Regions from separate parts of the Candidatus Neomicrothrix sp. genome, predicted to be linked through region 1. Evidence: predicted binding sites of a transcription regulator. Region 1 holds the regulator's gene; each other region holds the start of a gene.
The links. The regulator LexA, encoded in region 1, represses DNA repair genes until DNA is damaged. The targets are predictions, from matches to a motif close to CGAACNNNNGTTCG.

Region 1 (10,631 bases):
CCAAGCCGCTGGCCGCAGCGGCGACCTGGTTGGCGATCGAGGAGGGCACCGTCTCGCTCGACGATCCGGCCGGGCCCGAGGGCTCGACCCTTGGGCACCTGCTCGCCCACGCCTCGGGGCTGCCCTTCGAAGGCCGCGATGCAATCGCCGCACCGGGCACCCGACGGATCTACTCCAACACCGGCTTCGAGGTGGCCGCCGAACACCTGGCGGCGGCGAGTGGTCTCAGCATGGCCACCTATCTGCACGAGGGCGTCTGCGCGCCGCTCGACATGGCCTCCACCCACCTGGATGCCAGCCCCGCTTGGGGTGCCACGTCGACGGTGGCCGACCTGATCCGCTTCGGCCAGGAGCTGCTTGCACCCACCGTGTTCGACCCGACGACGATCGACCGGGTGACGAGCGTGGCCTTTGCCGGGCTCGACGGCGTCCTGCCCGGCTACGGCCGCCAGACACCCAACCCGTGGGGGCTGGGCGTCGAGGTGCGGGGCAACAAGTCGCCGCACTGGACCGGGCTCGACAACTCGGCGGCCACCTTCGGACACTTCGGCCAGACCGGCACGTTTCTGTGGGTCGATCCCGAGGCGAGGCGCACGGCGGTGTTTCTGGGCGACCGGGACTTCGGGCAATGGGCGATCGACGCCTGGCCGAGGATCAACGACGCCGCCCTCGGCGCCGAGCTGGAACGCTGAGGGCGAGCCTCAGGGCTCCTGCAGGGTCGCCCCGTCCGCCTCTTCGGGGCCGTTCTCGCCTTCCGGACCGACGGTCGGGTCACCATCACCTTCGGGGTCGTCGCTCGTCGTGTCGACCGGCTCGTCGCCCACAGGCACCGTCTGTGCGACGGCGTCGAACACGAAGGGCTCGACCGCCAGCGCCTCGGCGGTCGCGGCCTTCGAGCGCAACGGCCCCTTCCACAACACGATGACGGTGCCGATGGCGATGCCGATGATCGAGGTCCAGATGTTGACCCGCAGGCCGAAGACCTTGGTGGCCGTGTCCGAGCGCATCGCCTCGATCCAGAGACGGCCCAGGAAGTACAGCGCCACGTACAACCCGAGGATCTTGCCCTTACCCAACCGGCGCTTGGAGTCGATCCATAACAGCACCCCGACGACGCCCAGGTTCCAGATCAGCTCGTACGCGAACGTGGGGTGATAGGTCTCGAAGCCGGGCACGTAACCGTCGAGGAAGCCGCCCTTGGGATCGACCTTGAGCGCCCATGGCACGGTGGTCGGGCGTCCGAACAGCTCCTGGTTGAAGTAGTTACCCAGCCGACCGATCGCCTGAGCCAACGGCAGCCCGGGAATGGCGGCATCGATGCAATCGCGCCAGTCGATGCCCATGCGATATCCGACGTAGACCCCGACGGCGACGCCGACGATGATGCCACCGGGGATGCCGAGCCCGCCGTTCCAGATCTCGAACGCCCCGGGGAACAGGCTTCGCTCGCAGTTGGGGGTACCGCAGTACAGGCGGTCGTAGTCGGTGATCACGTGGTAGATCCGCGCCCCGATCAGGCCGGCGGGAACCGCCCACAACGCAATGCTCGAAATCTGCTCGGGGTCGTTGCCCCGCGCAGCCCAACGCCTTCTGGCCAGCGCCACCGACGCCAGGACGCCGAGGGCGATCATCAGGCCGTACAGCCGAAAGGGGCCGATCGTGTCGAATGGAGGCGCCGGGATGAAGGCGAGGGATCCCAAGCTCATCGCTCGAGTCGCCTCAGGCTTCGCTGGGCTCTGCGGTCAAGGTGTCGAGCACCTTGTCGAGCGCATCCTCTTCGGTCAGGTCGAGCGCAAAGCTCAACTCGGACACCAACACGCTGCGCGCCTTGAGGAACATCGACTTCTCACCGGCCGAGAGGCCCTTGGCCTGGTCGCGCAGGGACAGGTTCCGGACGACCTCGGCCACCTGATACACGTCGCCGGACTTCAGCTTCTCCTGATGGTTCTTGAAGCGACGGCTCCAGTTGGCCGGCTCGCGGATGTCCCGCTTGGCCAGCAGGTCGAACAGGTCCTCGACCTCGTCCCGGCTGATCGGCGGGCGCATGCCAACGTCGTCCACCTTCTCCGACGGAACCGAGATGGTCACCCGGGTCTCTTCCCGCTTGACCTCGAGGACCAGGTATTCGGTGTCCTCTCCGTTGAAGTCGCGCGTCTCCTTGCGGACGATGATCGCCGCACCATGATGGGGATAGACCACTCGGTCACCAACGTCAAACGCCACAGACACCTCTGTCGAAAACGGGGTGGGCCGACACTGCGCTCGGCCCCGAAAATGAACGTGTCAGTCTCGCACGATTCTGAGGCGTTCGCCCAGTCGGCCTCAGCTGCAACCGGAGGTGCCGCCGCATTCCGGACAGGCGTGGCACGACCCGGAGCGCACCATTCGCACCCCGCACTGCATGCACAGCGGCGCGTGCGAGTCCTGGGCGGAGGACGCCGAGGTCGGCGTGGCCATCGGGTCGAGGTCCTGGCCGGTGACCGTCTCCACCGACAGCTCCTCGACGCCGGGCAGCGTGGGCTGAAGCCGCTCGGCGACCGAGAAGATACCCAGCCCGGCCCGCTCGTCCGGATCGAGATAATCGAGGGCCAACCGGCGGAACAGGTAGTCCATCAGGCTGTTGGCGATGCGAATCTCGGGATCGTCGGTCATGCCGGCGGGCTCGAAGCGCATGCCGGTCAGGCCGCGAACGTAGGAGGACAGCGGAACGCCGTACTGCAGGCCATGGGACACCGAGATGGCAAAGGCGTCCATGATCCCGGCCAACGTCGAACCCTGCTTGGAGACCCGCACGAACAGTTCACCGGGGCGCCCGTCCTCGTACTCCCCCACGGTCGCGTACCCCTTGCAATCCGCCACCCGAAACTCGAAGGTGCGCGACCGGCGAGAGCGGGGCAGCTTCTCCTTCGTGCCCCGGAAGACAACCGGCTCCGCTGGGGCCGCCGCTACCGGGTCCTTGCCGGCGGACAGCGGTTGGCCCACCTTGCAGTTGTCGCGGTACACCGCCACCGCCTTGATGCCGAGCTTCCACGACTCGATCAGGAGGGATTCGAGCTCGTCGACCGTGGTCTCCTCGGCCAGGTTGACCGTCTTGGAGATACCGCCGGACAGAAACGGCTGAACCGCCGACATCATCCGCAGGTGCCCCATCGCACCAATCGTCGGTAGCCCCATGGCACAGGCGAAGACATCGATATCGGAGGCCTTCAGGCCCGGTGCGCCCACCGCTGTGCGCTCTTCGGCGATGTAGGCCACGATCGCCTCGATCTCGTCCTGGGCGTAACCCAGGCGCCTGAGCGCCCGCGGCACCGTCTGGTTGACGATGGCCATCGTGCCGCCTCCGACCAGCTTCTTGGTCTTCACCAGCCCGAGGTCCGGCTCGATTCCGGTCGTGTCGCAATCCATCATGAAGCTGATCGTGCCGGTCGGCGCGAGCACCGACACCTGGGCGTTGCGCACCCCCACCCGCTCACCGGTCTCGATCGCCTCGTCCCACGCCTCCGCTGCGGCGGCGTTGATCGCCTGGGACGACGCCAACGTCGAGAGCCCGGCGAGGGCATCACGGTGTTGGTGCAACACCCGAAGCTGGTCGGCTCGGTTGTCCTCAAAGCCGGCGTACGGGCCCATGCGCTCGGCCACCCGGGCCGACGTGCGATAGGCGGCACCGGTCATCAAGGCGGTAATCGAGCCCGCCCACGCACGCCCGGCATCGGAGTCGTAGGGAAGCCCGAGCGCCATCAGCAGCGCGCCGAGGTTGGCGTAGCCCAGGCCGAGTTGGCGAAAGCGACGGGTGGTCTCGCCGATTGCCTCGGTCGGGTAGTCGGCGTTGCCGACCAGGATCTCCTGGGCCAGCAACGTGATGTTGACGGCGTGAGCGAACTCGTCCAGGTCGAAGCCGTCGTCATCGTCGAGGAACGACAACAGATTGAGGCTGGCCAGGTTGCAGGCCGAGTTGTCGAGGTGCAGGTACTCGCTGCACGGGTTGGAGGCGTTGATCGGGCCGGTAGCGGCCGAGGTGTGCCACCGGTTGATCGTCGAGCTGAACTGCACACCCGGGTCGGCACATTCCCAGGCCGCCTCGGCAATCTGGCGCAAGAGGCGGCGAGCCGGCACGGTGCGCAGGGTCTCGCCGGTGGCCACCGCCCGCAGCTCGTAGTCCGCATTGCCCTCGACCGCCTCCATGAACTCGTCGGAGAGACGGACCGAGTTGTTGGCGTTCTGGTACTGGACCGAGTGGGAGTCGGCCCCATCGAGATCCATGTCAAAGCCGGCCTCGGCCAGCACGCGTGCCTTGCGTTCCTCGGTGGCCTTGCACCAGATGAAGTCCTCGACGTCGGGATGATCGACGTCGAGAACAACCATCTTGGCCGCCCGTCGGGTGGTCCCACCAGACTTGATCGTGCCCGCCGAGGCATCGGCGCCCCGCATGAACGACACGGGACCCGACGGCGTGCCGCCACTGGAAAGCCGCTCGTAGGACGAACGGATTCCCGAGAGGTTGACGCCGGCTCCCGAACCACCCTTAAAGATGACCCCCTCCTCCCGATACCAGTTGAGGATCGAGTCCATCGTGTCGTCCACCGACAGGATGAAGCAGGCCGATGCCTGCTTTGGAGCGCCGGCCACGCCGATGTTGAACCACACCGGCGAGTTGAACGCCACCCGCTGGTGCACGAGCAGCCAGGTGAGCTCGGCGGCAAACGTGGCCCGCTCGGCCTCGTCGGCGAAGTAGCCGTCAGCGAGACCCCAGGAGGCGATGGTCGACACGACGCGGTCGATCACCTGACGAAGCGAGGTCTCCCGCTCGGGGCTGCCCTGCGTGCCCCGGAAGTACTTCTGAGCGACGATGTTGGTGGCGTTCTGCGACCACGACTCGGGAAACTCGACGTCGGCCTGCTCGAAGGCCGCCTCGCCAGTGCGGTAGTCGGTGATGCGTGCGGTCCGGCGAGACCAGGAGATGTCCTGGTATCCATCGTCGCCGGGCGCCGTGTGGTGCCTGCGGATTCCGACGGAGGGCGCAACTGGGGCCAGTGTCATGGCTACTCCTCGACCTTGTGGACGGGATTGGGGGGGGTGGTCGATCGACGGGCTCGGCCCGTGGTGAGCGAGCCGTTGCATGGGCGGAAGGGGGGGCTCCCGAAAAATCATTCCGGCACCCGACTCATCGTCGGTGCCGGTGCCGATCCTTCCTCGTCCCAGGTGTCGTCGACCACAGTCGACTTGCCAGCCACCACCGTCCGACCGCCCATGCAACGTTCGTTTCGACCACCATAGAGACCGCCCCACCGGGTCTGTCGAGCCCAGATCTCGTCGTCGACCCATCGGCACCGTGCGCCTTGTCCACAACGCTCCAAACACGCTGTGGACAAGGGTTCCTGGCAACCGCCGGTGTCGAAGACGAGACGGTGGCGAACCATCCGCGAGATCGCAGGGCCAGAGCCGCAAGGAGGCGGACCAGCAAGCCCGCAGCTCCAATCCACAGCGCTGTGGATGCACGTTTGGTGGCCGGTGGACAGACGGGCGCCCACCGGCCGAAGAAAATCTCGGGCCGGTAGGGTGCTCACATGCCCGAGGTGCGAACTATCGAATCCCACTCGACCGCCGTCGAACTCTTTCGACTGCTCGATCGGGAGCCTCGGCCGAGCGCCGAGAATTCGCCCTGGGTCATGGCCAACATGGTGTCGACGCTCGACGGTCGGGCTGCCCTGAACGGTCGCTCCGGGCGACTGGGTGGCCCCCTCGACCGAGCGATGTTCCAGGCGATACGTGCGCTCGCCGACGTCATCCTGGTCGGGGCAAAAACCGTCCGCGTCGAGCGTTACGGACCGATTCGGTTGTCCGCCGGGCTCCAGGAGGCCCGACGCGAGTCCGGACGGACCCCGCTGCCCACCTTGGCAGTGCTGTCCGGAAGCCTCGAGCTGCCTGACGACACGGGCCTGTTCGACGCGCCGGAACGTTTGCACGTGCTCACCGGGTCCTCCACGCCTGAAGCCGATCGGCGCGCCCTCACCGCCATCGGCGTTGCCGTCGAGCCGCTTGCGGGCGTTCGCAGCGCCGCCGAGGAGGCCACCGAAACGCTTGCCCGCTCCGGCGCACCGATGATTCTGACCGAAGGTGGCCCCGGACTGCTCGGAGCGCTGTTGGCATCGCAGTCGCTCGATGAACTCTGCCTGACGCTCGCCCCGCGCCTGGTCGGCGCGGGCCTGGCGTTGTTGGATCGACCGGACCTGGACCCTGATCGCTGGACGATGGCCCGGGCCTGGGCGGCCGAAGACGACCTGTTCCTCCGTTACCTCCGGCCGGTCTAGCCGGCAAGGCCTACCCCGGGTCGGCGCCGTTACTGCTCGGCACCTTCGACAGCCGACCCAGCTCGGCCTGGAAGTCGCCCAGGCCTTGAAACGCCTTGTACACGCTGGCGAAGCGCAGGTACGTGACCTCGTCGAGCTCGGCGAGTTGTTCCAGGACGAGCCGCCCCACCTCGGCGGTCGACGTCTCGCCGCCCTGCCCGGCCAGGCCCTCTTCGATCGCCACCGCCAGAGCCGTGGCGTCGGCCAGTGACACCGGCCGGCCCTTGGCAGCCGACAACACCCCTGCCTCGATCTTGGTTCGGTCGAAGGGCTGCTTGGTGCCGTCACTCTTGCGGACCACCAACGGGGCTTCCTCGACCCGCTCGAAGGTGGTGAAGCGGGCGCCGCAGCCAGCGCACTGGCGACGACGGCGAATACCGGCACCATCATCGACAGATCGGGAGTCCACCACCCGGTCTTCCAGTTCGCTACAAATCGGACATCGCACGAGCGGGCACGGTAACGCCCTGACGCCCAGGGCGCACGACACCGCCTATCCGAGTGGGAGCACCACACGCTGTCCCGCTCGCAAATCCTCTGATCCGTTGAGTTCGATGATCGAGTCCACAGCGTCTCGAATGTCACCCGGACGATCCAGTTCGCCGGCCAGCGACCACCAGGTGTCGCCGGGCACGACCACGTGGGTGCGAACGTCCTCGGCGGCGCCGGCCGAGCCCGACCCGCCACCAACCATCTCCGTCACGACCGCGATCGCCGCCCACATCAGCGCCAGCAGCACCAACGCAGCCACCGCCCGTCGACGGAGGTAGACCCATCGGCTGCGGCGCACCGACGGGCGCACCGGGGCCGTCGGAGCGAGCTCGCCTCGACGGGCTCGAACCGCCGGGTGGGCCGCCGACCATCGCTCTGAGTCGACCACTCGCAGGCGCGTCGCCCGCTCGATCGGCTCGGTTCGAGGATTGGAATCTGATGTCTGTAGCGCAACCATGTCGCAAGTGTCCTGATCGGGTGTGACAGTGAAGCTCGCCGGCGAGTTTCCGAACGAGTGTTCGCTCAGTTTGGGGAACGGACGTTCGACTGTCAAGGACCGATCGCACTCGCGTTCGTCGAACGGGTGTTCTTGCACTCGTAGGTGACCCCGGTTACACTGGGGAACGCTCGTTCGACCACCTCGGTCAACAGATCCATCGAGGAGCGACCATGGCCGCCAAGTCACAGCCCCCCCAGTCACAGCACCCCAAGCCTCAGACCCGGAAATCTCGGCTCTCGAAGGCACAGCCGACCGGCGAGAGCCCCGATCCGCTGACCGCACGCCAGCGTGAGGTGCTCGACTGCGTGATCGACTCGGTCAACGCCCGTGGGTATCCCCCGTCGGTGCGGGAGATCGGCACCGCAGTTGGCCTGACCTCGCCCTCCACAGTCCACTCCCACCTCGCCACGCTTCAACGCCTGGGCTACCTCACCCGGGACTCAACCAAACCGCGAGCGATCGAGGTGCACACCGACGGCAAGGCCGACGTCGCCGAACGGCGGCCGGTACGCCACGTGCCCCTGGTCGGCTCGGTTGCAGCCGGCACTGGCGTCATCGCCCAAGAGCAGATCGAAGAGCTACTCCCGCTCCCCCAGGACCTCACCGGCGACGGTGAGTTGTTCATGCTGACCGTTCGCGGGGATTCGATGATCGATGTCGGTATTTTCAGCGGCGACTATGTGGTCGCTCGTCAGCAGTCGACCGCCGATCGCGGCGAGATTGTCGTCGCCGGCATCCCGGGTGAAGAGGCGACGGTCAAAACGCTGACCACACACTCGTCGGAGGGCACCACCCTCACGCCCGCCAACTCGACGATGGAGCCCCTGTGCTATCCGCCCGGGGAGGTCGTGATCTTCGGTCGGGTGGTTACCGTGCTCCGCAAGCTCTGACCGCTTCCGGGCGGCTCAGTTGGCGTGGAGGTCGGGGTTCAACCCACCCCAGTCGGGCACCCTGGGCACCATCTCCACGGCCCCGGTTTTACCATTGCGCCGAAACAGCATCTGCGAGCCCCCGGACAGGTCTCGGGCCTTGCGAACCGACCCGTCGGCCATCGTCACCGGGGTGCCGGCGGTGAGATACAGCCCTGCTTCGATGACGCAGTCGTCGCCGAGCGAGATGCCGCAGCCACCGTTGGCACCCACCAGACAGCGCTGGCCGATGCTGATCACCTCGTTGCCACCGCCGGAGAGGGTGCCCATCACCGAGGCCCCGCCGCCCAGGTCGGTCTGGTCCCCGAGAACGACGCCGGCACTGATGCGGCCCTCGATCATCGCCGACCCGAGCGTGCCGGCATTGAAGTTGACGAAGCCCTCGTGCATGACGGTGGTGCCCTCACCCAGATAGGCGCCCAGCCGGACTCTCGAGGCGTCTGCGATGCGAACCCCCGACGGCACCACGTAATCGACCATCCGTGGGAACTTGTCGACCGAGTGCACGGTGAGCTGACGACCCTCGGTGCGATGACGGCTGCGGACCTCGGCCAGAGTGTCCGGATCGGCTGGCCCGTGGCTGGTCCATGCCACGGTGGACAGCAGCCCGAAGATGCCGTCCAGGTTGATGCTGTGCGGCCGCTTCACTCGATGCGACAACAGGTGAAGCCGGAGGTAGGCGTCGTGAGCATCGATCGGCGGCGCGTCGAGGTCCTCGATGAAGGTGACGACGACCTCGAAACGGGTGCCGAGCCCCTGATTCTCCGCAAAGCGACTCTCCCGAAGGGCCGCCAAGCAACGCCGGTTGGCTTCGGCATCCTGGGCGGTCGCCTGCAACTGCATGACCACGTCGGCCAACCGGTTTGGCGAGAAGGTCACCGTACCGGGGCCACCTTCGTGGCCGGCGTGACGGGCCAACACCTCGGCGACGTCGCCGTGAGCTGCGACGTTGACCACCTGAAAATAGGTGTCGAGAACCTTGGTGCCGTCACCCTGCACCGAGAAGGTGGCCGTGCCGATGCCGAAGGCGGCGGGTGGGGTGGCTGACATCAAATGCGCTCCCAGGGGATCGAGGATCGTCGCCGTTGCCGGTCAACCCTACGGGCCCCGCATCATAGGGTCGCCCCGCAGAACCGGTAAAAGGTGGGAAGGGACATGGCTACGGAACGTCGACGACGCCGTTCACCAAGAGGTCCCCGAGCACCGCCCAGACCCGATCGATGCTCGCTCGCTCAAGCCGTTCGTCGGCGGTGTGGGCAACGACCGGGTCCCCGGGCCCGAAGTTGGCCGCAGGGATACCGCGCTCAGCAAAGAAGGCGGCGTCGGTCCATCCGAGCTTGGCTCTGGTCTCCAGGTGATGACGCTCGATCAGCCGAGCGAGCAGCGGGTGCCCGAGCCCTGGAGGGGCAGCTCGCGACCGGTCAACCACCGTGATCGCATCACCGTCGGACAACGAAGGGGCCAGCCAGCCCCGCAGCCAGGCCTCCGCCTCGTCGAGGCCGCGGTCCGGGGCGAAGCGGTGGACGACGGTGAGCGTGACCGCATCTGGCACCACGTTGCCGGCCACGCCGCCCTCGATGGCCACCGCCTGGAGGGCCTCATGGTAGGTGCAGCCATCGATCGTCGGTCGCCGAGGCCGCCAGTCGTTCAACCGCAACAAAAGCTCGCCCGCTCGATGGATGGCGTTCTGCCCCATCCATGCCCGAGCGGTGTGGGCCCGGACACCCCTGAGCGCAACCTGCACGCGCACCGACCCCTGGCAGCCCGCCTCCAGCGCACCATCGGTCGGCTCCCCCAGGAGGGCGACGTCTCCGCCGAGCAGGTCGGGTCGAAGGCGCTCCAGCTCGAGCAGCCCCGAATGGGCGGTCGCCACCTCCTCTCGGGCATAGAACACCCAGGTGACGTCGACCGCCGGTTCAGCGATGGCGCAGGCCAGGTCCAACATGACGGCCAGGCCGCCCTTCATGTCGGCCGAGCCCAGCCCCCACAGCACATCGCCGTCCAGTCGCGGAATCGAATTGTCGTTGGCGGGAACCGTGTCGAGGTGCCCAGCCAGGATCAATCGGGCGGAACGGCCGAGGTGGGTCCGGGCCACGACGTTGTCCCCAACCCGGTCCACCGTAAAGGTCTCCCCTCGAGCGCTCACCAGCGCAGACAGGTCAGCCTCGACGAGATCGGCCAGTGCACGCTCGTCGAAGCTCTCCGACCGCACCCCCATCAACCGGCTGGTCGCCGAGAGCAGGTCGGTCGTGAGCTCAGGCACGGTCGTCGGCGACCGGAGGCTCACCTTCGGTCGGCGGTTGGTCGCCGGCATCGGGGCCAGCCGGGGGCCCTGCCCGGGGGAATTCCGGCGGCGGCGGCGGA
Region 2 (10,631 bases), on a different contig from region 1:
CAGACCGCCCAGCTGCCGGCGAGGGTCCCACACCTCCATGTCGGACTCGTCGTAGCCCATGTCAAAGCCGGTGTTGCGGCCCAGGTGCTGGTCGGGGAAGAACAGCACCTTCGTGCCCTCTCCCTTGGCGAAGGCCCAGTCGAGGACCGCCCGGGCGTTCGAGCTGGTGCACACCGCGCCGCCGTTGCTGCCGACGAAGGACTTCAACGCCGCCGAGGAGTTCATGTAGGTGATCGGCACGATCTTGGCGATGTCGGTGACCGCCGCCAGCTCGTCCCAGGCGTCCTCGACCGATTCGAGATCGGCCATGTCGGCCATCGAACAGCCGGCGTTGAGGTCGGGCAGGATCACCCGTTGCTCGGGGGAGGTGAGTACGTCGGCCGCCTCGGCCATGAAGTGCACCCCGCAGAACACGATGTAGGTGGCCTCGGGGCGGGCCTGGGCCAACTTGGCCAGCTTGAAGCTGTCACCGCGGGCGTCTGCCCAGCGAATGATCTCGTCGCGCTGGTAATGGTGCCCGAGGATGAACAGCCGTTCACCCAGGGCGGCCTTGGCCGTGGCGATGCGTTCATCGAGCTCGTCGGGTGTGGCATCGGTGTAGCGGGCGCCGAGCCGACCTTGAAGTCGCAACATCAGACTGACCTCCGGCGGGGCTCGGGGGGGGTCGAAGATCCCGCTGTCGCATCATACGACGCGTCCGGGCCTCCCCTCCCCGATCTCCGCCACCGGCGATCCGATCGAACCGGATCGCACCCGTCGCCGATACCGATACTTGACCTAACTGGTCGGGTTAAGGCGTAACATGACGCCCTGTGCTGGCGGACTCGTGAGTTGGATCGATCCTGGCCTGGTGATCGGTGGCCTGGCCGGCGGTTTCACGATGGGCCTGACCGGCATGGGTGGCGGTGCCCTGCTGACGCCGATGCTCGTGCTGCTGTTCGGCGTCAGCCCCACCGCTGCGGTCGGGTCCGACCTGGTGACCTCCCTGGCGGTCAAACCCTTCGGCGGGGCCATCCACGCTCGGGCGGGCACGGTCCGCTGGGACCTGGTCAGGTGGCTGGCGCTCGGATCGGTCCCCGGCGCCCTGTTGGGCGTCGCCCTCCTCCAAGCGGTCGGCACTCAGGGCGACTCCCTCGTGCAGACCATGCTCGGGATCACACTCCTGGCCGCAGCCACGGTCATGGTGTGGCGGGCCCGCAACCCGGTCTCCGACCACGACGGCCCACCCACCCCGGTGCGACCATGGCCCACCGCAGCCCTCGGGCTGGTCGGAGGCACCGTCGTCGGGCTCACGTCGGTCGGCTCCGGCTCGCTGATGATCGCCGTGCTCACCCTGCTGTACCCCAAGCTCCGCCGGTCCGAACTGGTCGGCACCGACCTGGTCCAAGCCGTCCCGCTCGTCGGCGCCGCAGCCATCGCCCACCTCGGCATCGGCAACGTGTCCGCAGCGATCACCGGCTCACTCATCATCGGCAGCCTCCCGGGCGTCATCATCGGCGCCCGCGTATCGGCCTACTACGACGGCAAACTGGTGCGCGCCGCCATCCCCGCGGTCCTCGGCGCCTCAGCGCTCAAGTTGTTGGGCGTCCTGTAGCCCGGTGATCCAGATCGCCGCAGGCGATCAGGCAGGTTCGAGGCCCAGCATCGGGGCCAGGTAGGCGCCGGTGTAGCTCTCGGCCACCTTCGCCACCTGCTCGGGGGTGCCCTCGGCGATGAGGGTGCCGCCGCCGTCGCCGCCCTCGGGGCCCAGGTCGATCAGCCAGTCGGCCGACTTGATCACGTCCAGGTTGTGCTCGATGACGACCACCGAGTTGCCCGCCTCGACCAGGCGCTTCAACACGATCAGCAGGCGCCGGGTGTCCTCGAAGTGCAGGCCGGTGGTCGGCTCGTCGAGCAGGTACACCGTGTTGCCGGTCGACCGCTTGGCCAGCTCGGCGGCAAGCTTCACCCGCTGGGCCTCGCCGCCCGACAGCGTGGTGGCCGGCTGACCGAGGCGCACGTACCCGAGGCCGACGTCGACCAGCGTCTCCAGGTGACGGGAGATCACCGGCTGCGCCCGGAAGAACTCGAGCGCCTCATCGATCGGCAGGTTGAGCACCTCGGCGATGTTCTTGCCCTTGTAGCGCACCTCGAGGGTGTCGCGGTTGTAGCGGGCGCCGCCGCACACCTCGCATGGCACGTACACGTCGGGCAGGAAGTGCATCTCGATCTTCAGCGTGCCGTCGCCCGAGCAGGCCTCGCAGCGGCCGCCCTTGACGTTGAAGCTGAACCGACCGGGCAGGTAGCCGCGCACCTTGGCCTCCGGGGTTCGGGCAAACAGCTTGCGGATGTGGTCGAACACGCCCGAGTAGGTGGCCGGGTTGGAGCGTGGGGTCCGCCCGATCGGCGACTGGTCGATGTCGATCACCTTGTCGACATATTGCAGGCCCTCCACCTTGCGGTGCAGGCCCGGCGCCACCTTGGAGTTGTACACGTGCTGCATCAGCGAGCGCATCAGGATGTCGTTGATCAGGCTGGACTTACCCGAGCCCGACACGCCGGTGACGCAGACGAACGAGCTGAGCGGGATGCCGACGGTGAGGTTCTTCAGGTTGTGCTCGCGGGCGCCGACGATGCGCAACCAACGATCGCCCGGGGCGCGGCGCCGGTCGGGCACTTCGATCGACAACTTCTGGGACAGGTACTGCCCGGTCAGGCTCTTCTTGGACTTCAACAGGCCCTTGACCGGACCGGCGTACACCACCTCGCCGCCGTGCTCGCCCGCGCCGGGGCCGACGTCGACCACGTAGTCCGCGGCCCGGATCGTGTCCTCGTCGTGTTCGACGACGATCACCGAGTTGCCCAGACCGCGCAGGCGCTCGAGCGTTTCGATCAGCCGGTGGTTGTCGCGCTGGTGCAGGCCGATCGACGGCTCGTCGAGCACGTACAGCACGCCCACCAGGCCGGAGCCGATCTGGCTGGCCAGGCGGATGCGCTGAGCCTCGCCACCCGACAGGGTGGCCGCTCCGCGGTGCAGGTTGAGGTAGTCGAGGCCGACGTCGACCAAAAAGCGCAGGCGGGCGTTGATCTCCTTCAGCACCCGCTCGGCGATCAGCAGCTGGCGGTCGTCCAGCTTCATGGCGACCAGCCGGTCGGCCGCATCGGAGATCGACATCGACGACAGGTCGTGCACGTTGAGGCCGTCGATCGTCACCGCCAACGCCAGCGGGTTCAGCCGGGCACCGCCGCAGTGCGAACAGGCCACCTGGCGCATGTAGCTCTCGGCCTGCTCGCGGGCCCAGTCGCTGTCCGCCTCGCTGTGGCGGCGACGCAGGTAGGGAATGGCCCCCTCGAAGTTGGCCTGGTAGCTACGGGTGCGGCCGTAGCGGTTCTGGAACCGGACGCTCACCTTCTTGCTCGTGCCGTGCAGCAGCGTTTTGCGGTCCTTGGCGGGCAGGTCCTCCCACGGGGTGTTGAGGTTGATGCCTCGCTCCTCGCCCACCGCCTCGAGCAACCGGTGAAAGAACTTGGCGTGACCCGACGCCCACGGGGCGATCGCCCCCTTGGCCACCGTCAGCTCGGGATCGGGCACCACCAGATCGGCGTCGACCTCGAAGGTCGTGCCCAGGCCGTCGCAGTGCTCGCAGGCGCCGTAGGGCGAGTTGAACGAGAAGTTGCGGGGCGACAGCTCCTCGAAGCTCTTGCCGTCGGACGGGCGGGACAGCTTTTCGGAGAAGGTCAGCGTCTCCGGCTCGCCCTCCTTGGGCACCAGCTCGATCTGGGCGACGCCCTCGCCGAGGCGCAGCGCTGTCTCCATCGAGTCGGTCAGCCGGCGGTCGATGCCCTCGCGTAACACCAGGCGGTCGACGACGACGTCGATGTGGTGGATCTCATAGCGGGCCAGGCCGTTGTCGGCCCCGAGCGCCACCAGCTCGGCCAGTTCACGGATCTCGCCGTCGACGCGCACCCGGACGAATCCCTCCTTCGAGAGGTCGGCGAACAGCTGCTCGTAGGTGCCCTTGCGGCCGCGCACCACCGGCGCCAGCACCTGAAAGCGGGCGCCCTCCTCAAGACGGAGCACCCGGTCGACGATCTGCTGGGGCGTCTGGCGCACCAGCTCCTCGCCGGTCTCCGGATCGTGGGGAACGCCAACGCGGGCGAACAGCAACCGGAGGTAGTCGTACACCTCGGTGACCGTGCCGACCGTCGATCGCGGGTTGCGCGATGCCGACTTCTGGTCGATCGAGATCGCCGGCGACAGGCCCTCGATGAAGTCGACGTCGGGCTTGTCCATCTGGCCCAGGAACTGGCGGGCGTAGGCCGACAGTGACTCGACGTAGCGGCGCTGCCCCTCGGCGTAGATCGTGTCGAAGGCCAGCGACGACTTGCCCGATCCGGACAGACCGGTGAACACGACCAGCTTGTCGCGGGGCAGCTCCAAGTCGACGTTCTTTAGGTTGTGTTCCCGGGCACCCCGGATCCGAATCGTTTCAGCCACGGGACAACACTACTACCGACCCCCAGTCGGGGAACACCTGTTCGCCACAGGGTGCCGGCCCAAGCTCGGGGGCCGATCTCGGGCTCAACGTCGGAGAAGACATCGACCAAGCCGGAGCGCCGACCGATCCCGGGCCCTACCCTGGCCATCATGGACTTTGAGCACTCCGAACGGGCCCAGATCGTCATGGAGCAGGTGGAGCGCTTCGTACGCGAGCGAATCGTGCCCAACGAGGCCACCTACCGGGATCAGCTGTCGGGGAGCGACGATTGGCGTCAGTGGCGGGTGCCGCCGATCGTCGAGGAACTGAAGGGACAGGCCAAGGAGTTGGGCCTGTGGAACCTGTTTCTCCCCGACGAGACCCACGGGGCGGGCCTCAACAACCGCGACTACGCACCCGTCGCCGAGCTGACCGGGCGCAGCTTCCTCGCCCCCGAGGTGTTCAACTGCGCAGCCCCCGACACCGGTAACGCCGAGGTGCTGGTGCAGTACGGCTCGGACCTGCAGAAGGAACAGTGGTTGCTGCCGTTGCTCGATGGCGAGATCCGCTCGGGCTTTTCGATGACCGAACCGGCGGTCGCCTCGAGCGACGCCACCAACATGGCGGCCACCGCCGAGTTGGAGGGCGACGAGGTGGTGCTCAACGGCCAGAAGTGGTGGACGAGCGGGGCGGGCGATCCGCGCTGTGCGTTCCTGATCTTCATGGGGGTCACCGACCCGTCCGCCGATCGGCATCAGCGGCACTCGATGGTGCTGGTGCCGATCGACTCCCCAGGCGTGAGGATCCTGCGCATGCTGCCCGTCTTCGGAGACCTCGGGGAGCCGCACGGACACGCCGAGATCCTCTTCGACAACGTTCGGCTGCCGGCCGAAGCGATCATCGCCGGGCCTGGGCGGGGCTTCGAGATCGCCCAGGGACGGCTCGGCCCCGGCCGCATCCATCACTGCATGCGGGCGATCGGCGCGGCCGAACGGGCGCTTCAGCGCCTCTGCGAGCGGTCGGTTCTTCGGACCGCCTTCGGCAAGCCGTTGATGAACCTGGGGGGCAACCGGGACATCATCGCCAACTGTCGCATGGCGATCGACCAGGCCCGGTTGTTGACGATGAAGGCCGCATGGGAGTTGGACACCCAGGGCACCTTCGGCGCGCTCGTCAGCATCTCGGCCATCAAGGTGGTGGCCCCCAACGTCCTTCAGCAGGTGGTGGATGCCGCCATCCAGATCCACGGCGGCGAAGGCGTCGCCGACCCCGAGCTGAGCTACCTGATGGGCATGGCCCGAGCGCTGCGCCTGGCCGACGGCCCCGACGAGGTGCATCGGGCCATGGTGGCCCGCCTCGAGCTGGGCAAGTACACCTAGCGTTTCTGGCCGGTGCGTCGTTCCCCGGCCGGGGACGAGACGCCGACGGTGGCAGGCTGGGCGGTGGACTCACCCGCTGATCGTCGCGTGCGACCCGTCTGACGCCCGGTGTGCGGAACGGGTCCGCTCGGCGGCGATACTGGTGGCATGTCCAGTACCTCCGGCCGGTTGTTCCGCGTCACCACCTTCGGCGAGTCCCACGGCGTCGGCGTCGGCTGCATCGTCGATGGGTGCCCGCCCCGGTTGGAGCTTGACGTCGCCGCCGTGCAGGCCGACCTCGACCGACGCCGTCCCGGCCAGAGTCGCCTGGTGACCCAACGCCAAGAGGCCGATCGGGTCGAGATTCTCTCCGGCGTCGCCATGGAGGAGGAGGGGGACGCAGTCACGTTGGGGACGCCGATCGCCATGCTGGTGCGCAACGCCGACCAGCGACCCGGCGCCTACGGACACATGTCCGACGTCTATCGCCCCAGCCACGCCGATTACACCTACGACGCCAAGTACGGCGTGCAGGCGGCGTCCGGCGGCGGCCGGGCCTCGGCCCGCGAGACGGTCGGGCGGGTGGCCGCCGCCGGGATCGCCCGCCAGCTGCTGGCCCAGGGCGCCGGCATCGAGGTGCTCGGCTGGGTGAGCAGCGTCGGCGATATCACCGCCGAGGTCGACCCGGACCGGGTCACCCTGGCCGACGTCGAGGCCGGCCCCACCCGCTGTCCCGATCCGGAGGCGGCCGCCCGCATCGAAGCGGCGATCAACGCAGCCCGACGCGACGGCGACAGCCTGGGCGGAGCGGTCACGTGCGTCGCCCGGGGCGTGCCCGCCGGGCTGGGCGACCCGGTGTTCGACAAGCTGGACGCCACGCTGGCGACGGCGTGCATGTCGCTGCCTGCCGCCAAGGGCTTCGAGGTGGGCTCGGGCTTTGCCGGCACCACGATGACCGGCCGCACCCACAACGATCCGTTTGTGCCGGGGGCCGACGGCCGACCCGACGTCGCCGCCAACCGCTCCGGCGGCATCCAAGGGGGCATCTCCAACGGGGCGCCGGTGATCTGCCGGGTGGCCTTCAAGCCGACCGCCACGATCGGAAGCGTTCAGGACACGGTCAACCGAGGCAACGAAGCGGTCAAGCTGGCGGCCAAGGGCCGCCACGACCCTTGCGTCCTCCCCCGCGCAGTGCCGCTGGTCGAAGCTGCCATGCTGCTGTGCTTGGCCGACGCCTGGCTGGCCCAGCGGGCCGTCGACGTCCTCTAACCTGGCATCGCCGCACCGACGCCTCCTCCGCCCCGGCCTTGCCTTGCCGGGCCGTCGACATCCCCCGACCTGGCCTTGCCGGGCCGTCGACATCCCCCGACCTGGCCTCACCGGGCCGTCGACATCCTCTGACCTGGCCTCACCGGGCCGGCGGCATCCTCCGCCCTGGCCTCACCGGGCCGTCGACATCCTCTGACCTGGCGTCACCGACCGGTGGCCGACTCGCGCTGGCGCTGGTTCCAGCGACCCTCAGCAGCCTGCTCGACCTGCTGCGAAAGCCTGACCGCCGACTTGCGCATGACCACCATGCGAAAGTCGGCGGTCAGACTCTTGCAGCACCGCCCACCCGGTCGCTCGCCCGGCCAAGCGCCGCGCACCTCACGAAAGCCCCGGCCGCTACAGGGCGGGGTCGTCGGTGGCCTGCTCCTCGAGCGCCCTCGACTGGGCGTCGATGATGATCGGCCCGAAGTAGGCGTCGACCCAGCCGGAGCCCAGCTCGGGATTGGGATGCACCCCGTCGGGTCGCAGGTCGACCGTCTGCTCTGCCAGCTCGACCGCTCCGGCGTAGTCGAGCACGACGGTGCCCACGCGCTCGTTGGCCTCCCGGGCGATGATGTCGTTGAGCACCCGCACCCGCTCGGGGAAGTCCTTGCCCACCCGGACGCCGTTTGCGTCGATGGGCTGCGTCGGCGGCACGTTGCCGATCAGCACGGTGGCGCCGCCCGATTCGAGGGCGTCCAGCTTGGCGGACAGCACCTCGGTGTAGCGCTGCTGGAAGGCGGGGTCGGCCAGCGAGGTCCACTCGCCGTCGATCTCGTGGTCGTACAGGTCGATGCCCAGGGACATGTACAAGACGACGTCCGGTGTGTCCTCGGCGATCAGCTCGGCCATTCCGGCGGCATCGAGGCAGCCCGGCGGCGGCTTTAGGCGTGGCTGCCCGGGGGCGACCTGGAGATCGATGTCGGTCATCGTGCCGCACCCCAGCGCGGCATGGCCGACCACCTTGACGCCGACGTTCTCCTGAAGCCAGCCGTCGCTCACGAAGAAGGTGGTGAAGCCGACCGAGTCCCCGAACTCTGCCACCGTGTCACCGAAATCGACGTCGGCGGCGCCCTGCACCGGCGCACCGCGCGGCACCGTGACCAGCGGGGCGCCGAGATCCTCGGCCGACGCCTCGGACGACGGCAACGGCAGGAGGATCAGGCCGGCGACGACCGTTGTTGCGGTCAGCCAGGCCAGCGGGACGGTGGCGGTGATCTTGGGGCGCCACGTACGGATCGGGCGCTCGATCCAGAACGTGATCGCCGAGGCGACCGCCACCGAGACGCCGACCTGGATGACGACCGTGGCCAGCCTGCCGGTGCCCAGGCGCCCCTGGGACAGCACCTGCAGGATCGGCCAGTGCGTCAGGTACAGGGCATAGCTGATGCGGCCCAGGTACGGCAGCGGTTCGGCCGCCAGGGTGCCGGCCAGGCCGACGCGGGACGTGGGCCCGGCGTGGGCCACTCCGACGATCAGCACCGCCCAGATCCCGCCGCCGACGATCAGGCCGCCATGGGAGATGATGGGGCTCGAGGCCGGCAGCGTGATCACCGCCAGGATGAAGATGGCCAGGGCGGGTAGCGCCAGGCTGGCCGCCCGCCGGCCGAGCCGGTCGCCGAGGCGATGGTGCAGCGCACCGAAGAGCACACCGAAGAGGATCTCGGCCATACGGGTATCGGTGCCCAGGTACACCCGCTCCGGGTTGGACGAGAGCAGCAACGTCAGCACGGTCGAGATCGCAATGCCGACGATGGCCAGGGGCACGAGCCGGTCGATCCGTTTGCGCTGCGAGCCGATCAGCACCAGCACCACCAGGGGAAAGACCAGGTAGAACTGCTCCTCGATGGCGAGCGACCAGTAGTGGCGCACCGGCGAGGCCACCCCGAGCAGGTCGAAGTAGCCGGTGCCCGAGATCAGGGCCTCCCAGTTGGCCACGTGGAACAAGGCCCCGAACATCGAGGATCGGAACCCAACGGTGGACCAGATCGACGGGTCGAGGTGCTCCAGGGCCACGATCGACGTCAACGTCACCATCGACGCAGGGGCCAGCCGTTTGATCCGGCGTCGCCAGAACGCGCCCACCGCCACCCGGCCGGTGCGCTCAACCTCGCCCATCATCAGGCGGCTAATCAGATAGCCGGACAGGGTGAAGAACAGCGAGACGCCCAGGTAGCCGCCCTGCGCCCACCCGAAGTCGAGGTGGTACGCGACAACGGCGGCGACGGCGATTCCCCGCAACCCGTCGAGCGAGGGCAGGTAGCCCAGCGCAGGACGCGCCGCAGCAGCGCTCGATGCAGCATGGGCGGTCGTGTCCGTGGCACTCATCCGCTCTCCAGCCTGACCGCGGCACGATCGTGCGGGCCATTCATCGGACAGATCCGCGTTCGGAGGATGCCACAGGCGGGGCTACTTGGACAGCCCGGCCGAGCGAGCCTCGCGCTCGAGCTCCTTCACCTCGTCGCGCAGCCGTGCCGCCTCCTCGAAGCGCAGGTCGGCCGAGGCCTCCTCCATCTCGCTGCGCAGCGCCTGGATCAGCCGGCCCAGATCCTCGGGGGGTAGGTCGGCGTAGGCCTCGGCCCGAGCTCGCTCGCCCGGCCGCTGCTTGCGACGGCCACCGCCGGGGATGGGCGTGCCGCCGCCGGCACCCCGCAGATCGGCCAGGATGTCGGTGACCGCCTTGCGCACCGAGGTGGGGTCGATGCCGTGCTCGATGTTGTGGGCCTGCTGCAGGCCACGGCGCCGGTTTGTCTCCGACAGGGCACGCCGCATCGAGTCGGTCATGTTGTCGGCGTACATCACCACCCGCCCCTCGACGTTGCGAGCGGCCCGGCCGATCATTTGGATCAGCGAGGTCTCCGAGCGGAGGAACCCCTCCTTGTCGGCGTCGAGGATGGCCATCAGGGACACCTCGGGGATGTCGAGGCCCTCGCGCAGCAGGTTGATGCCCACCAGCACGTCAAACTCACCAAGCCGCAGGTCGCGCACCAGCTCGATGCGCTGCAGGGTGTCCACCTCGCTGTGCAGGTACCGCACCCGTACGCCCATCTCGAGCAGGTAGTCGGTCAGGTCCTCGGCCATCTTCTTGGTCAGCGTGGTCACCAGCACCCGCTCGCCCCTGGTGACCCGCTCGTCGATGCGGGCCATCAGGTCGTCGATCTGTCCCTTGGTGGGCCGCACCTCCACCTCGGGGTCGACCAGGCCGGTGGGCCGCACGATCTGTTCGACCACCCGGTCGGAGTGCTCGATCTCCCACTTGGACGGCGTCGCCGACAGCAGCACGCACTGGTTGACCCGCTTCTCCCACTCCTCGAAGCGCAGCGGCCGGTTGTCGGCCGCCGACGGCAGGCGGAAACCGTGCTGGATCAGGTTCTCCTTGCGGGACCGGTCGCCGGCGTACTGTCCGTGGATCTGAGGGATGGTGACGTGGCTCTCGTCGATCACCATGAGGAAGTCGTCGGGAAAGAAGTCGAGCAGCGTGTTGGGCGGATCGCCCGGTGCCCGGCCC
Region 3 (10,631 bases), on a different contig from region 1:
GGGGTTGGGATCTGCGCTGTCGCTACACGGCCGCGTCGCTCGGCAGGTGGCCCGGCAACCTGCCGGTGCTGTCGTGTTCGCTGCCACTCCAGGCCCGCCCGCAGGACGCCTCGGCGTTTTTGCGTGGGTTGCTCCCGGAGGGTGCCCACCTTCAATCGATGGCGTCGCTCGCCGGCGTGGCCACCAACGACACCCATGGGCTGCTGGCCCGCTTTGGACGCGAAACTGCCGGGGCGCTGGTGATTCTCGCCGGTGATGAGCCACCGGATCGCAGCTCGTGGGCGGTGGAGCAGTACGGCGTCAACGAGTTCGACGCCGAGATCGTCGGTCTCGGACCTGGCCTGGGGGTGCGAGATGACACCGAACTGTCGCTCGCCGGGCTTCAGAACAAGCTGCTGTTGGTCGCCACCGAGCGCGGCTGGGGTCGGCCGGTCGGCGGGCAGCCCTCGACCCACATCCTCAAGATCGATGATCAGCGGTTTCCCGGGCTGGTGAGCGCCGAGGCGGCCGCCTTGCGCTTGGCGCGAGGGCTTGGCTTGGGGGATCTCGACCCTCAGCTGCACCAGATCGAAGGGGTCGATTGCCTGATCGTGGCCCGTTACGACCGCTTGAGAGCCGCCGATGGCACGATCGGCCGGGTTCATCAGGAGGATTCCTGTCAGGCGCTCGGGGTGATGCCCGACGCCCATCGCGGGCGCGGCAAGTACGAGTCGAGCGGTGGCCCCACATTCGCCCAGATTGCGTCGCTGCTCAGGCGGTATTCGGCCGATCCTGGTGACGAGCTCGATCGGTTGGTGCGGATGATCGCGTTCACCATGATCATCGGCAACGCCGATGGCCACGGCAAGAATCTGTCGCTGCTGTACCCCGCACCCGGCATGCCTACCCTTGCGCCGCTCTACGACACGGTGCCGACCGTGTTGTGGCCGCGATTGCGAACCACCGCGGCCATGTCGGTCGCCGGCGAGACCGAGTTCATCCGGATCGGGCTCGACGCGATCACCCGGGAGGCTGAGGGCTGGGGGATGCCCGGTGAGCGGGCCAGGTCGCTCGCAGTCGACGTTGTCGAGCGGGCGCTGCGGGCGGCGAGCGGCCTGGGTCACGATCAGGTCGGCGAGTTGGTAACCGGTCGCGCCACGCAGATGCTCGGGTGATGTCATCGCTGACGTCGCGCGTCGCCGACGGTCGTGGGAGCGCCCTCGCCTACTCGACCGGTTGGCCGTGGCCACGGACGGCGGGGTCGGCGGCGAGGGCAGCGGTAAAGAACTCACGGTCCTCAAACAGTGACACGTCGCTCATGTACATCTTGCCGTAGCGCTCGAAATACATCAGCTGCTTGGACAACAGGAAGGTCGCCCGGTCGAAGTCGGTCGCCACCGCACCCTGGGTGACGACCAGCTTGCGAGCCTTGCGCTGTTCGTTGAGGCGTCGAAGCCTGGTCAATGGCGACGTGTCGTCGGCATCGATCCCCGATGCGGCCGCAACCGCCCGCTGGGGCGCCAGCATCATGTCGGCCAGGCTGACCTGACCGAACGGGGCGGTCAGCACCGGCTGGATCATCATCTTGATGAACGCGATCAGCCCGTCGTCGTCCAGGTTGAGGGCGGCCTCGATCGCTTCGCCGTAGTGGCGCATGAAGATCGCCGCGATGTCGGCCCAGGCGGTGTCGTCGCCCAGCGCAGCCTCGATCATCCTCCTGAACAACAGGTGGGTGTCGGCGTCCAGCCGGCCGACGATGCCCCAGTCGATCACCCCGATGCGGCCGTCGGGGCGGAACAACAGGTTGCCGGCGTGCACATCGCCGTGAAAGGTGCCCCAGCGAAGGGCGGTCAAAAGGAAGGCCTGCACCACCTGCTGGACGACGATCGGCGCGTCGGCGCCGTAGCCGTCGATCGTCGCCAGGTCGTCCACCGGCACGCCCTCGATGAACTCCATCGTGAGCACGCCCCGGTTGGACAGCTCCGGGTACACCTCGGGCACGGTCACCTTGGGCAGGTCGACCAGGCCGAGCAGGCGGTTGAAGTGGACCATGGCCCGGGCCTCGTTGCGCAGGTCGAGCTCCTCGCCCAGCTGCTGACGGAACCCGTCGAACTGCTGGAGCATCGACACGGCGGCCTGTTCGCCGGTGGCCTCGACCACCTTGGCGAGCAGCGGCTGCAACAGGTCGAGGTCGACGGCGACCCGCCGCTCGACGTCGGGTCGCAGCACCTTGACCGCCACCTCGGCCCCGTCGTGAGTGGTTGCCCGGTGAACGACGGCGATCGAGGCCCGGCCGATCGGGTTGGGGTCGAAGTGGGCGTAGGCGTCCTCCAAGGAGCGACCCAGTTCGTCCTCGATGAGGCGCTTCACCTCGTCGAAGGGCACCGGCGGTCCGGTGTCGAGGCAGCTGCGGAACTCGTCGGCCACATCGTCGCCGAAAATGCCGGGCGCCGAGCCGACCAGCTGGCCGAACTTGAGGAACGTTGTGCCCAGATCCTCGAACGTCCTGCGGAGCGCCGGCACCCAGTCGTCGGTGCTGAGACGCCGGTGGCGCATGCTGTGGGTCATGACCGGCCCGAAGCGGTGGGCGACCACCGCGCTCATCGTCACCGCGCGGCGGCCCCGCTCGGCCCGGGTGGTGTCCGGCAGCCGTCGGCCGAACAGGTAGGGCGTCTCAAGGGCCACCGCATCGGCGGCCGCCAACTCGTCGGCGGTGACGGCGCGTGCGGCCGACCTGGGCGTCGACGGGATGATCGTGTCGATCATCGCAGCATCGGTGTCGCTTGGGCCTGCGTCATCGTGCGACGTGGAGGCATCGCTGAGGGCTGATGCATCGCGCAGGGTCGGGGCGACGGGCGAGCTGGACCGGCCGGCGGCGTGCTCGGGGGCTGGGTGGGGCATGTCGAGATCGTACCGACGGAGATCGTGGCTCAAACCATCGTTCGCAGTGGCGCCCGGGTGCCCTCCAGCAACGGCTTAGCGGGCGTTGACCAGGTGGTCGGCGGCCGACGCGAAGTAGGCGATCAGCTCGCCGCGCTCGGGCTCGGCCACCTCGAGCACGTCGATGGCGCCGGCCATTGCGGCCAGCCACTGGTTGCGGGCCGTGACGTCGATCCGGTACGGCGCATGGCGCATGCGCAGGCGGGGGTGGCCGCGCTGCTCGGCGTAGGTGGTGGGCCCGCCCCAGAACTGCTCGAGAAACATGCGCAGCCGGTCGCGGGCGCCCTGAAGGTCGTCGACGTCGGGGTAGTGCGACAGCAGCTCTGCGTCCGCCTCGACCCGGTCGTAAAACTCGTCGACCAGCCGCTCGAAGAAGTCGTGACCTCCGACCCGCTCGTAGAGCGGTGCGGGAGGGGCGCCCGACCCGATGTCGAGGCTCATCGGCTGAGCACCCGGACGAGGACGAGCAGTCCGCACGCACCCAGCACCGAGCCGATCAGCCCGCTGGCGGCAAAGTCGATGCCTTCGCCGTCGATGAGGCTGGCCACCGTTCCGCCGATCAGCGAGCCGATCACGCCCAGCAACACCGTGCCGATGCAACCCAGGTCGCGTCCGCCCCTCCCCGAGGGCACGAGCAGCCTGGCGATGGCACCGGCGATCAGGCCGAAGATGATCCAACTGAGAAGTCCCATGGCCCCCAATGTGCCACGCGGGCGTCGGCCGCGGCATCACCGCAGGCGACCCTCAGAGCTCTGGGACGTATTTCCGGTCGGCCTCGATGGGCGACTTGATGCCCACCTGGTTGCCGTCCGGGTCGAAGACGATGGCGTAGCGGGACCCGAAGAACGCGTCGTAGGGCGCCACCCCAACCTCGTACCCGGCGGCCCGGGCCTGGTCGTACAGGCGGTCGACGTCGGCCCGCCCGGCGACCATGAGGCCGATGACGGCGTTGCCGCCGCCGCGGTCCGGGTCGAACTGCGGGTTCCAGATCCGGGCCATCGCGTGGTTGTCGAAGGCGATGTAGAAGTCGCCCCCGAAGTGCACGTCGACGTGTTGCGCGCCGGAGCCCTCCGGCCAGTCGTACGGGTCGGCCACATCGAGCTCGAGAAGTCGGTAGAACGCCACCGTGGCGGTCATGTCGGCGACGAACAGGTTGATCTGGCCCAAGGTGGTGGTCATCGTCGGCCCAGGCTAGAGGGGCACCAATTCGAACACGGTGGCGTAGTCGACGCCGAAGCGGGCGCCCTGGTCGGCGGCCATCCCGGTCAGCCAGGCCTCGGTGGCGCCGGGGGTGGCGTCGACGTGGTCGAGGTAGGCCCGGTGCTCGGCCAGCGAGGCCATGCCCGCGGCGTGGCTGGCGGTGGTGTCAACCCAATGGGTGGCCTGGGGGGAGCCGCCGAAGGCCACGAATCGCGCGCCCTCCCAGGGTTGGCCACGGTCGGTGAACACCCACGGGTTGGCGGCGTCGCGGACCGCATCCAACAGCGCCACGCCGACGTGGCGGTGATCGGCGTGGTTCCAGCCGGGCATACCCCAGGTGTCGCGGTAGTTGATCGACACGATCACCTCGGGCCGATGGGCCCGGATCGCTCCGGCCAGGTCGGCGCGCAGCTCGAGGCCGGCCTCGACCAGGCCATCGGGGTGGTCGAGAAACGACAGCTCGGTGACGCCGACCGCAGCGCAGCTGCGGCGCTGCTCCTCGGCCCGCAGCGGCGCACACTGCTCGGGAGCCAGCGTCGAGATGCCGGCCTCGCCGCGGGTGACCAGCACGTAGGCCACCGACTTTTCGGCAGCGGTCCAGCGGGCGACGGCCGCGGCGGCGCCGTACTCCATGTCGTCGGGGTGGGCCACGATCGCCAAGGCCCGGTCCCAGTCCTCGGGTAGCGGGTCCAGCTGCGGTTGGCCTTCTGAATCGTCGGTAGCCAAGGGTGCCTCCTTACGCAGGGCGGATCGCCCCGGCGTCGAGCATGTCAGACGTTGGTCACCGTTGCTTGGTGAACTCCTCGGCCGCCTTGGTGTCGGCAGCGACCAGCAGCACGTCACCCTGGCCGATCACCGTGTCGGCGGTGGCGTAGGTGAACGCCGAGCCGACCGGCTTGATGCTGACGACGGTGACGCCGAAACGTCGCCGCGCCTGGCTCTCCTGAAGGGTCTGGCCGATCATCGACGTCGGGGCCCGCGTCTCGACCAGGGCAAAGCCGTCGTCGAGCTGGAACCAGTCGATCATGCGGCCGGTGACCTGGTGGGCCACCCGCACGCCCATGTCCCGCTCGGGGAAAACCACCTCGCTGGCGCCGATGCGCTCGAGGATGCGGGCATGGGGTTCGGTGAGCGCCTTGGCCCAGATCGGGGTCACGCCCAGGTCGACGAGGGCGGCGGTGGTGAGGATCGATGCCTCGATGTCGGTGCCGATCGCCACCACCGCCGCCCCGACGTCTTCGGCGCCGATCTGGCGCAGCGTGTCCAGCCGGGTGGTGTCCGCCTCCATCACCTGGCTGAGCGCGTTGGCGTGGTCGGCGACCAGGCCTGGGTCGAGGTCCACGCCGAGCACATCGTGGCCCATGTCCTCGAGCGAGGTGGCGAGTGCCGATCCAAATCGGCCCAGGCCGATGACCAGCACCGTGTCGCTGCGGCGCAGGCGCTCGGCGCTTCGGGGCGGCCCGGCGAAGGCGGGAGACGTGGGATGGGACGGGACGGTCTCAGCCAATGAGGGGTCGCTCCTCGGGATAGCGGTAGCGCCGGGTGTTTTCCCGCAACACGAGGGCGGCGCCCAGGGTGGCGGGCCCGACGCGCCCGATGAACATCATGACGATCAGCACCACGCGGGAGGCAGCGCTCAGCGTCGGGGTGATCCCGGTGGTCAACCCGACCGTGCCGAACGCGCTGGTGGCCTCGAACAGGCCGTCGCCCAGGGGGATGCGGTCGAAGGTCACGAGCGCCATCGTAGAGACCGTGACCAGGGCCACCCCGCTGAGCGCCACGGTGAGGGCCTGACGCTGGGCGACCGCCGGGATGCGGCGCCGAAACGAGTCCACCTCACGGTCACCGCGCAGCTCGGCCCAGATCACCCACGCCAGGACGGCGAAGGTGGTCACCTTGATGCCGCTTGCGGTGGAGGCACTGCCCCCGCCGATGAACATCAACACGATGGTGACCACGATCGACGACTCGCGCATGGCGCCGTAGTCGATCGTGTTGAATCCGGCGGTGCGGGGGGTAATGCCCTGGAAGAGACCGGCGATCGCCTTGTCGGCGATGCCCATCGGCCCGAGGGTGTTCGGGTTGGACCACTCGATGACGAGCACGGCCAGCGCTCCGCCGGCGATGAGCAGCGCTGTGGCGACGAGGGTGATCTTGGTGTGCAGCGACCAGCGTCGGGGGCGGCGGTAGAGGCGACGCAGCTCCATCAACACCGGGAAGCCGATGCCGCCGAGCACGATCGACGTGGCGATCACCCCGGAGGTCCACGGATCGTCGACGAAGCCGGCCAGGTTGTCACTGAACAGGGCGAACCCGGCGTTGTTGAACGAGGTGACCGCATGGAACAGCCCCAGCCATGCCGCCCGTCCCAGCGGCTCGCCGTGGATGATGACGAAGCCGCCGAACAGCGCCACCGCCACCGTCGCCTCGATGCCCATCGACCAGCGGAACACCCCGAGGATCACCGCCTTGAAGTCGGCTCCGCCGGCGAGGTTCACCTCGGCCTGGGTGGCCAGGCGGTGGCGCAGTTCCAGCTTGCCGGCCAGTGCGACGGCGACCACCGACGAGAACGCCATCAGCCCGAACCCGCCGATCTGGGCGAGCACCATGATCACGGCCTGCCCGAAATGGGTCCAGCCGGTGGCGGTGTCGACCACCTGAAGGCCGGTAACGGTGCCCGCCGAGGTTGCGGTAAAGAGCCGATCGAGGAAGCTGTGTTCGACCCCGTCTGTGGCTATCGGCAGGTGCAACAAGGCTGCGCCGGTGAGGATGACGGCGATGAACCCGACGACGACCACCTGTGTGGGGTGCCAACGCCTCAGCGGGCCGTCCCAGAGCAACGATCGGTCGGCCACCCCAACAGCGTAGAGGCTGTCGGCCCGGCCGAGAGGTGCCGGGTGCGAACGGCGCAAACGCATGCTGACCAAGTGGGAGCACCGCGAAGTGTGCCGCTCTCGCGCTCCTCACGACGCGAGAGCGGCACACTTCGCGTACCGGAGCGGATCCGCCCGTAGTGTGTCGGGCGATGGGGCAAGGGCGGCGTCTGGCGGGAGCGATGATCGCCCTGTTCGGCGTGTTGGCGTTCGGCATCGTCGGCTACCTGTTCCTGGGCTTCAGCCCGCTCGACGCGGTGTATATGACGGTCATGACGGTGTCGACGGTGGGCTTCGGCGAGGTGGAGCCGCTGTCGCGGCTGGGTGTCGCCTTTACCGTCGTGCTGATCCTGGTGGGGGTCTCCTCAGCGCTGTACGCCTTCAGCGTGATCGTCGAGGGTGTCATCGAAGGCCGAGTCAACGAGTTGCTAGGGAGACGACGTATGAACCAGTCGATCGCTTCGGTGAGCGGCCACGTGATCGTGTGCGGTTGGGGCCTTGTCGGCCATGCCATCGCCGAGGAGATCGCCGAGACCAAACAGGAACTGGTGATCGTCGAGATCGAACCCGACAAGGTGAACGGTGTCGAGCATCGCGTGGTGATCGGCGACGCCACGACCGACGAGGTGCTGCGCCAGGCCGGCATCGACCGCGCTGCGGCGTTGGTGGCGGCGGTCGATGGCGACGCCGAAAATTCCTTCATCACCCTCAGCGCCCGGTCGCTCAACCCCGACCTGTTCATCGTGAGCCGCGCCCGCAGCCGGGACAGCGGCGAGAAGCTGATGCGGGCCGGCGCTGATCGGGTGGTCAACCCGCAGAGCATCGGCGGCGTGCGCATGGCGGCCTTCGTGCTACACCCCCACGTGGCCGAGTTCGTCGACGTCGTCATGCACGAAAAGTCGCTCGAATTTCGCTTGGAGGAGGTGGCGGTGGTTGAGGGGTCGCCGCTCGTCGGCAAGACGCTGCGCGACACCCACCTGCGCGACGAAACCGGCGCGTTGGTGCTGGCGTTGCGTCGCCGCGACGGCAGCTTCGAGACCAACCCCTCGCCCGACGAGGTGATCTCCAAGGGCGAGGTGATCATCGCCATCGGCACCCAGGAGGAGCTGCAGTCCCTCATCGTCTTCGTAGCGCCCTGATCGGCGGCGGCCCGCGGGCGCAGCGGTCTGATGCAGCTTGGGGCGTGACGGCCGGTGGCGACCTTCGCCGCTTGAAAACGAACAGGCGTTCGATAAGGTGGCTCCGTGGGATGGAGAAACCCGGCGAAGTCGTGGTCGGAGCTGGAAGCCCAGCTTTCGGCGGTCTCTGGATCGCCCGGCCGCGCCACGCAACGGGGTCCCTCCCCACCCGGTGTCGACCCGGACAAACCAGCGACGCGAGGCGACGATCACGAGCCTCGTCAACGTGGGGGAGTCCGGGGTCGCCCGCGTCCGGGGGGCGCTGGCAGGCGCCGCCCCGGTACCGCATATGCCGAGCTGCACGCCCACTCGCACTTCAGCTTTCTCGACGGGGCATCCTCGCCGGAGGAGCTGGTCGACGAGGCGGTGGCGCTCGAGTTGGACGCGCTGGCGCTGACCGACCACAACGGCTTCTACGGCGTGGTGCGCTTCGCCGAGGCGGCCCGGGAGGCCGGGCTGCCCACCGTGTTCGGCGCCGAGGTGTCGATCGGGGCGGCCGAACCGCGCGCCGGTGAGGGCACCAGCCACGACCCGGCGGCCCGCCACCTGGTGATCCTGGCACGCGACCCCGAGGGATACGCCCGGCTGGGCACGCTGCTGTCGACCGCCCAGATGGCGGGGGAGAAGGGCCGGCCACGGCTGAGCTTTGCCGAGTTGGCCGAGGCGGCCGGACGGGCCCGCGGGCACTGGGCCGCCCTCACCGGGTGCCGTAAGGGCACCGTGCCGGCGGCGCTGGTCGCCGACGGGCCGCGGGCGGCCGCCCGGGAGCTGCGGGCGCTCACAGCGGCGTTCGGGTCCGACTCGGTGTTCGCCGAGCTGTGGGATCACGGCGACCCGCTTGACTCGGCCCGCAACGATGCCCTGGTGCGCCTGGCCGCCTCGGCGGGGGTGCGGCCGTTGGCGACCAACAACGTCCACTACGCCACCCCGGCCGCCCGCCGCCTGGCCGGGGCGATGGCGGCGATCCGCGCCCGCTCCAGCCTGGATCACAGCGACGGCTTTCTGCCCGCCAACGGTGGCGCCCACCTGCGCTCGGGGGCCGAGCAGCTCGCCCGCTTCGCCCGCTATCCCGGGGTGGTGCAGGCCGCGTCGGCGCTGGGCCGGGAGTGCGCGTTCGACTTGTCGTTGGTCGCACCGTCGCTGCCGCCGTACCCGTGCCCGCCCGGCCCCGACGGCACCCCGGTCAGCGAGATGGCCTACCTGCGAAGCCTGGTCGAGGACGGTGCCGTCGTGCGCTACGGCACACGCCGGGCCGAGACCGCGCCGGGGGCCTGGGCCCAGATCGACCACGAGCTGGGGGTGATCGAGCAGCTGGGGTTTCCCGGCTACTTCCTCGTCGTGTGGGACATCGTCGCGTTCTGTCGCCGCAACGACATCTACTGCCAGGGCCGGGGCTCGGCGGCCAACTCGGCGGCCTGCTTCGCCCTCGGGGTCACCAAGGCCGACGCCGTGCGCCTGGGGCTGCTGTTCGAGCGCTTCCTGTCGCCCGAGCGCGACGGGCCGCCCGACATCGACCTCGACATCGAGTCGGGTCGCCGGGAGGAGGTGATCCAGTACGTCTACGAGCGCCACGGCCGCAGCCACGCCGCCCAGGTGGCCAACGTGATCACCTACCGTGGCCGCTCGGCGCTGCGCGACGCGGCCAAGGCGCTGGGCTACTCGGTGGGCCAACAGGACGCCTGGGCCAAGGAGCTGGGCCGGTGGGGGCCGTTGCCCAAGCCGGGGGAGGGTCGTCCCGAGGGCATCAGCGCCCCGGACGCGGTCATCGACCTGGCCGGGCAGCTGCAGGGCGCGCCCCGGCACCTGGGCATCCACTCGGGCGGCATGGTGATGTGCGACCGGCCGGTGGTCGAGGTGTGCCCCACCGAGTGGGGCCGCATGGAGAACCGCTCGGTGCTGCAGTGGGACAAGGACGACTGCGCGGCGGCCGGGCTGGTGAAGTTCGACCTTCTGGGGCTGGGCATGCTGACCGCCCTGCACGCCACGGTCGACCACATCACGGCCACCCGGGGCGAGACGATCGACCTGGCGGCCCTGCCCCAGGACGACGACGTCTATGACATGTTGTGCCAGGGCGACTCGGTCGGGGTGTTCCAGGTGGAGTCCCGGGCCCAGATGGCCACCCTGCCCCGGCTGCAGCCCCGCTGCTTCTTCGACCTGGTCGTCGAGGTGGCGCTGATCCGGCCCGGCCCGATCCAGGGCGGCTCGGTGCACCCCTACCTGCGACGCCGCCGGGGGGAGGAGCCGGTGACCTACCTGCACCCGCTGTGCGAGCCGGCACTGAAGAAGACCCTGGGCGTGCCGCTGTTTCAGGAGCAGCTGATGCAGCTGGCGATCGACGTGGCCGGCTTCACCCCGACCGAGGCCGACCAGTTGCGCCAGGCGATGGCGTCCAAGCGGTCGGCCAAGGCCATGGCCGTCCTGGCCCGCCGCTTCGATGAGGGCACCGCCGCCAACGGGC

Region 2: a site for LexA is predicted at 4,508-4,521, ahead of uvrA (excinuclease ABC subunit UvrA). Genes of this name have one in related genera too.
Region 3: a site for LexA is predicted at 8,210-8,223, ahead of PKD89_RS08830 (error-prone DNA polymerase). Genes of this name have one in related genera too.

Annotation. Positions count from the first base shown of each region.
Region 1 is NZ_DAOLGP010000023.1:31,650-42,280, forward strand. It holds gene PKD89_RS12960 (serine hydrolase domain-containing protein) at 1-692, shown strand, start outside; gene lgt (prolipoprotein diacylglyceryl transferase) at 702-1,706, opposite strand; gene PKD89_RS12970 (CarD family transcriptional regulator) at 1,720-2,223, opposite strand; gene PKD89_RS12975 (vitamin B12-dependent ribonucleotide reductase) at 2,323-5,037, opposite strand; gene PKD89_RS12980 (dihydrofolate reductase family protein) at 5,565-6,308, shown strand; gene nrdR (transcriptional regulator NrdR) at 6,319-6,795, opposite strand; gene PKD89_RS12990 (LysM peptidoglycan-binding domain-containing protein) at 6,841-7,296, opposite strand; gene lexA (transcriptional repressor LexA) at 7,509-8,228, shown strand; gene PKD89_RS13000 (tetrahydrodipicolinate N-succinyltransferase N-terminal domain-containing protein) at 8,244-9,317, opposite strand; gene dapE (succinyl-diaminopimelate desuccinylase) at 9,427-10,530, opposite strand; gene PKD89_RS13010 (hypothetical protein) at 10,523-10,631, opposite strand, start outside.
Region 2 is NZ_DAOLGP010000034.1:14,150-24,780, reverse strand. It holds gene nadA (quinolinate synthase NadA) at 1-633, opposite strand, end outside; gene PKD89_RS15790 (sulfite exporter TauE/SafE family protein) at 827-1,594, shown strand; gene uvrA (excinuclease ABC subunit UvrA) at 1,622-4,477, opposite strand; gene PKD89_RS15780 (acyl-CoA dehydrogenase family protein) at 4,628-5,836, shown strand; gene aroC (chorismate synthase) at 5,984-7,084, shown strand; gene PKD89_RS15770 (acyltransferase family protein) at 7,481-9,451, opposite strand; gene uvrB (excinuclease ABC subunit UvrB) at 9,533-10,631, opposite strand, start outside.
Region 3 is NZ_DAOLGP010000012.1:19,276-29,906, forward strand. It holds gene PKD89_RS08785 (HipA domain-containing protein) at 1-1,154, shown strand, start outside; gene PKD89_RS08790 (ABC1 kinase family protein) at 1,204-2,880, opposite strand; gene PKD89_RS08795 (globin) at 2,956-3,360, opposite strand; gene PKD89_RS08800 (GlsB/YeaQ/YmgE family stress response membrane protein) at 3,357-3,611, opposite strand; gene PKD89_RS08805 (VOC family protein) at 3,664-4,098, opposite strand; gene PKD89_RS08810 (PIG-L deacetylase family protein) at 4,111-4,845, opposite strand; gene PKD89_RS08815 (potassium channel family protein) at 4,901-5,626, opposite strand; gene PKD89_RS08820 (TrkH family potassium uptake protein) at 5,619-6,974, opposite strand; gene PKD89_RS08825 (potassium channel protein) at 7,145-8,131, shown strand; gene PKD89_RS08830 (error-prone DNA polymerase) at 8,237-10,631, shown strand, end outside.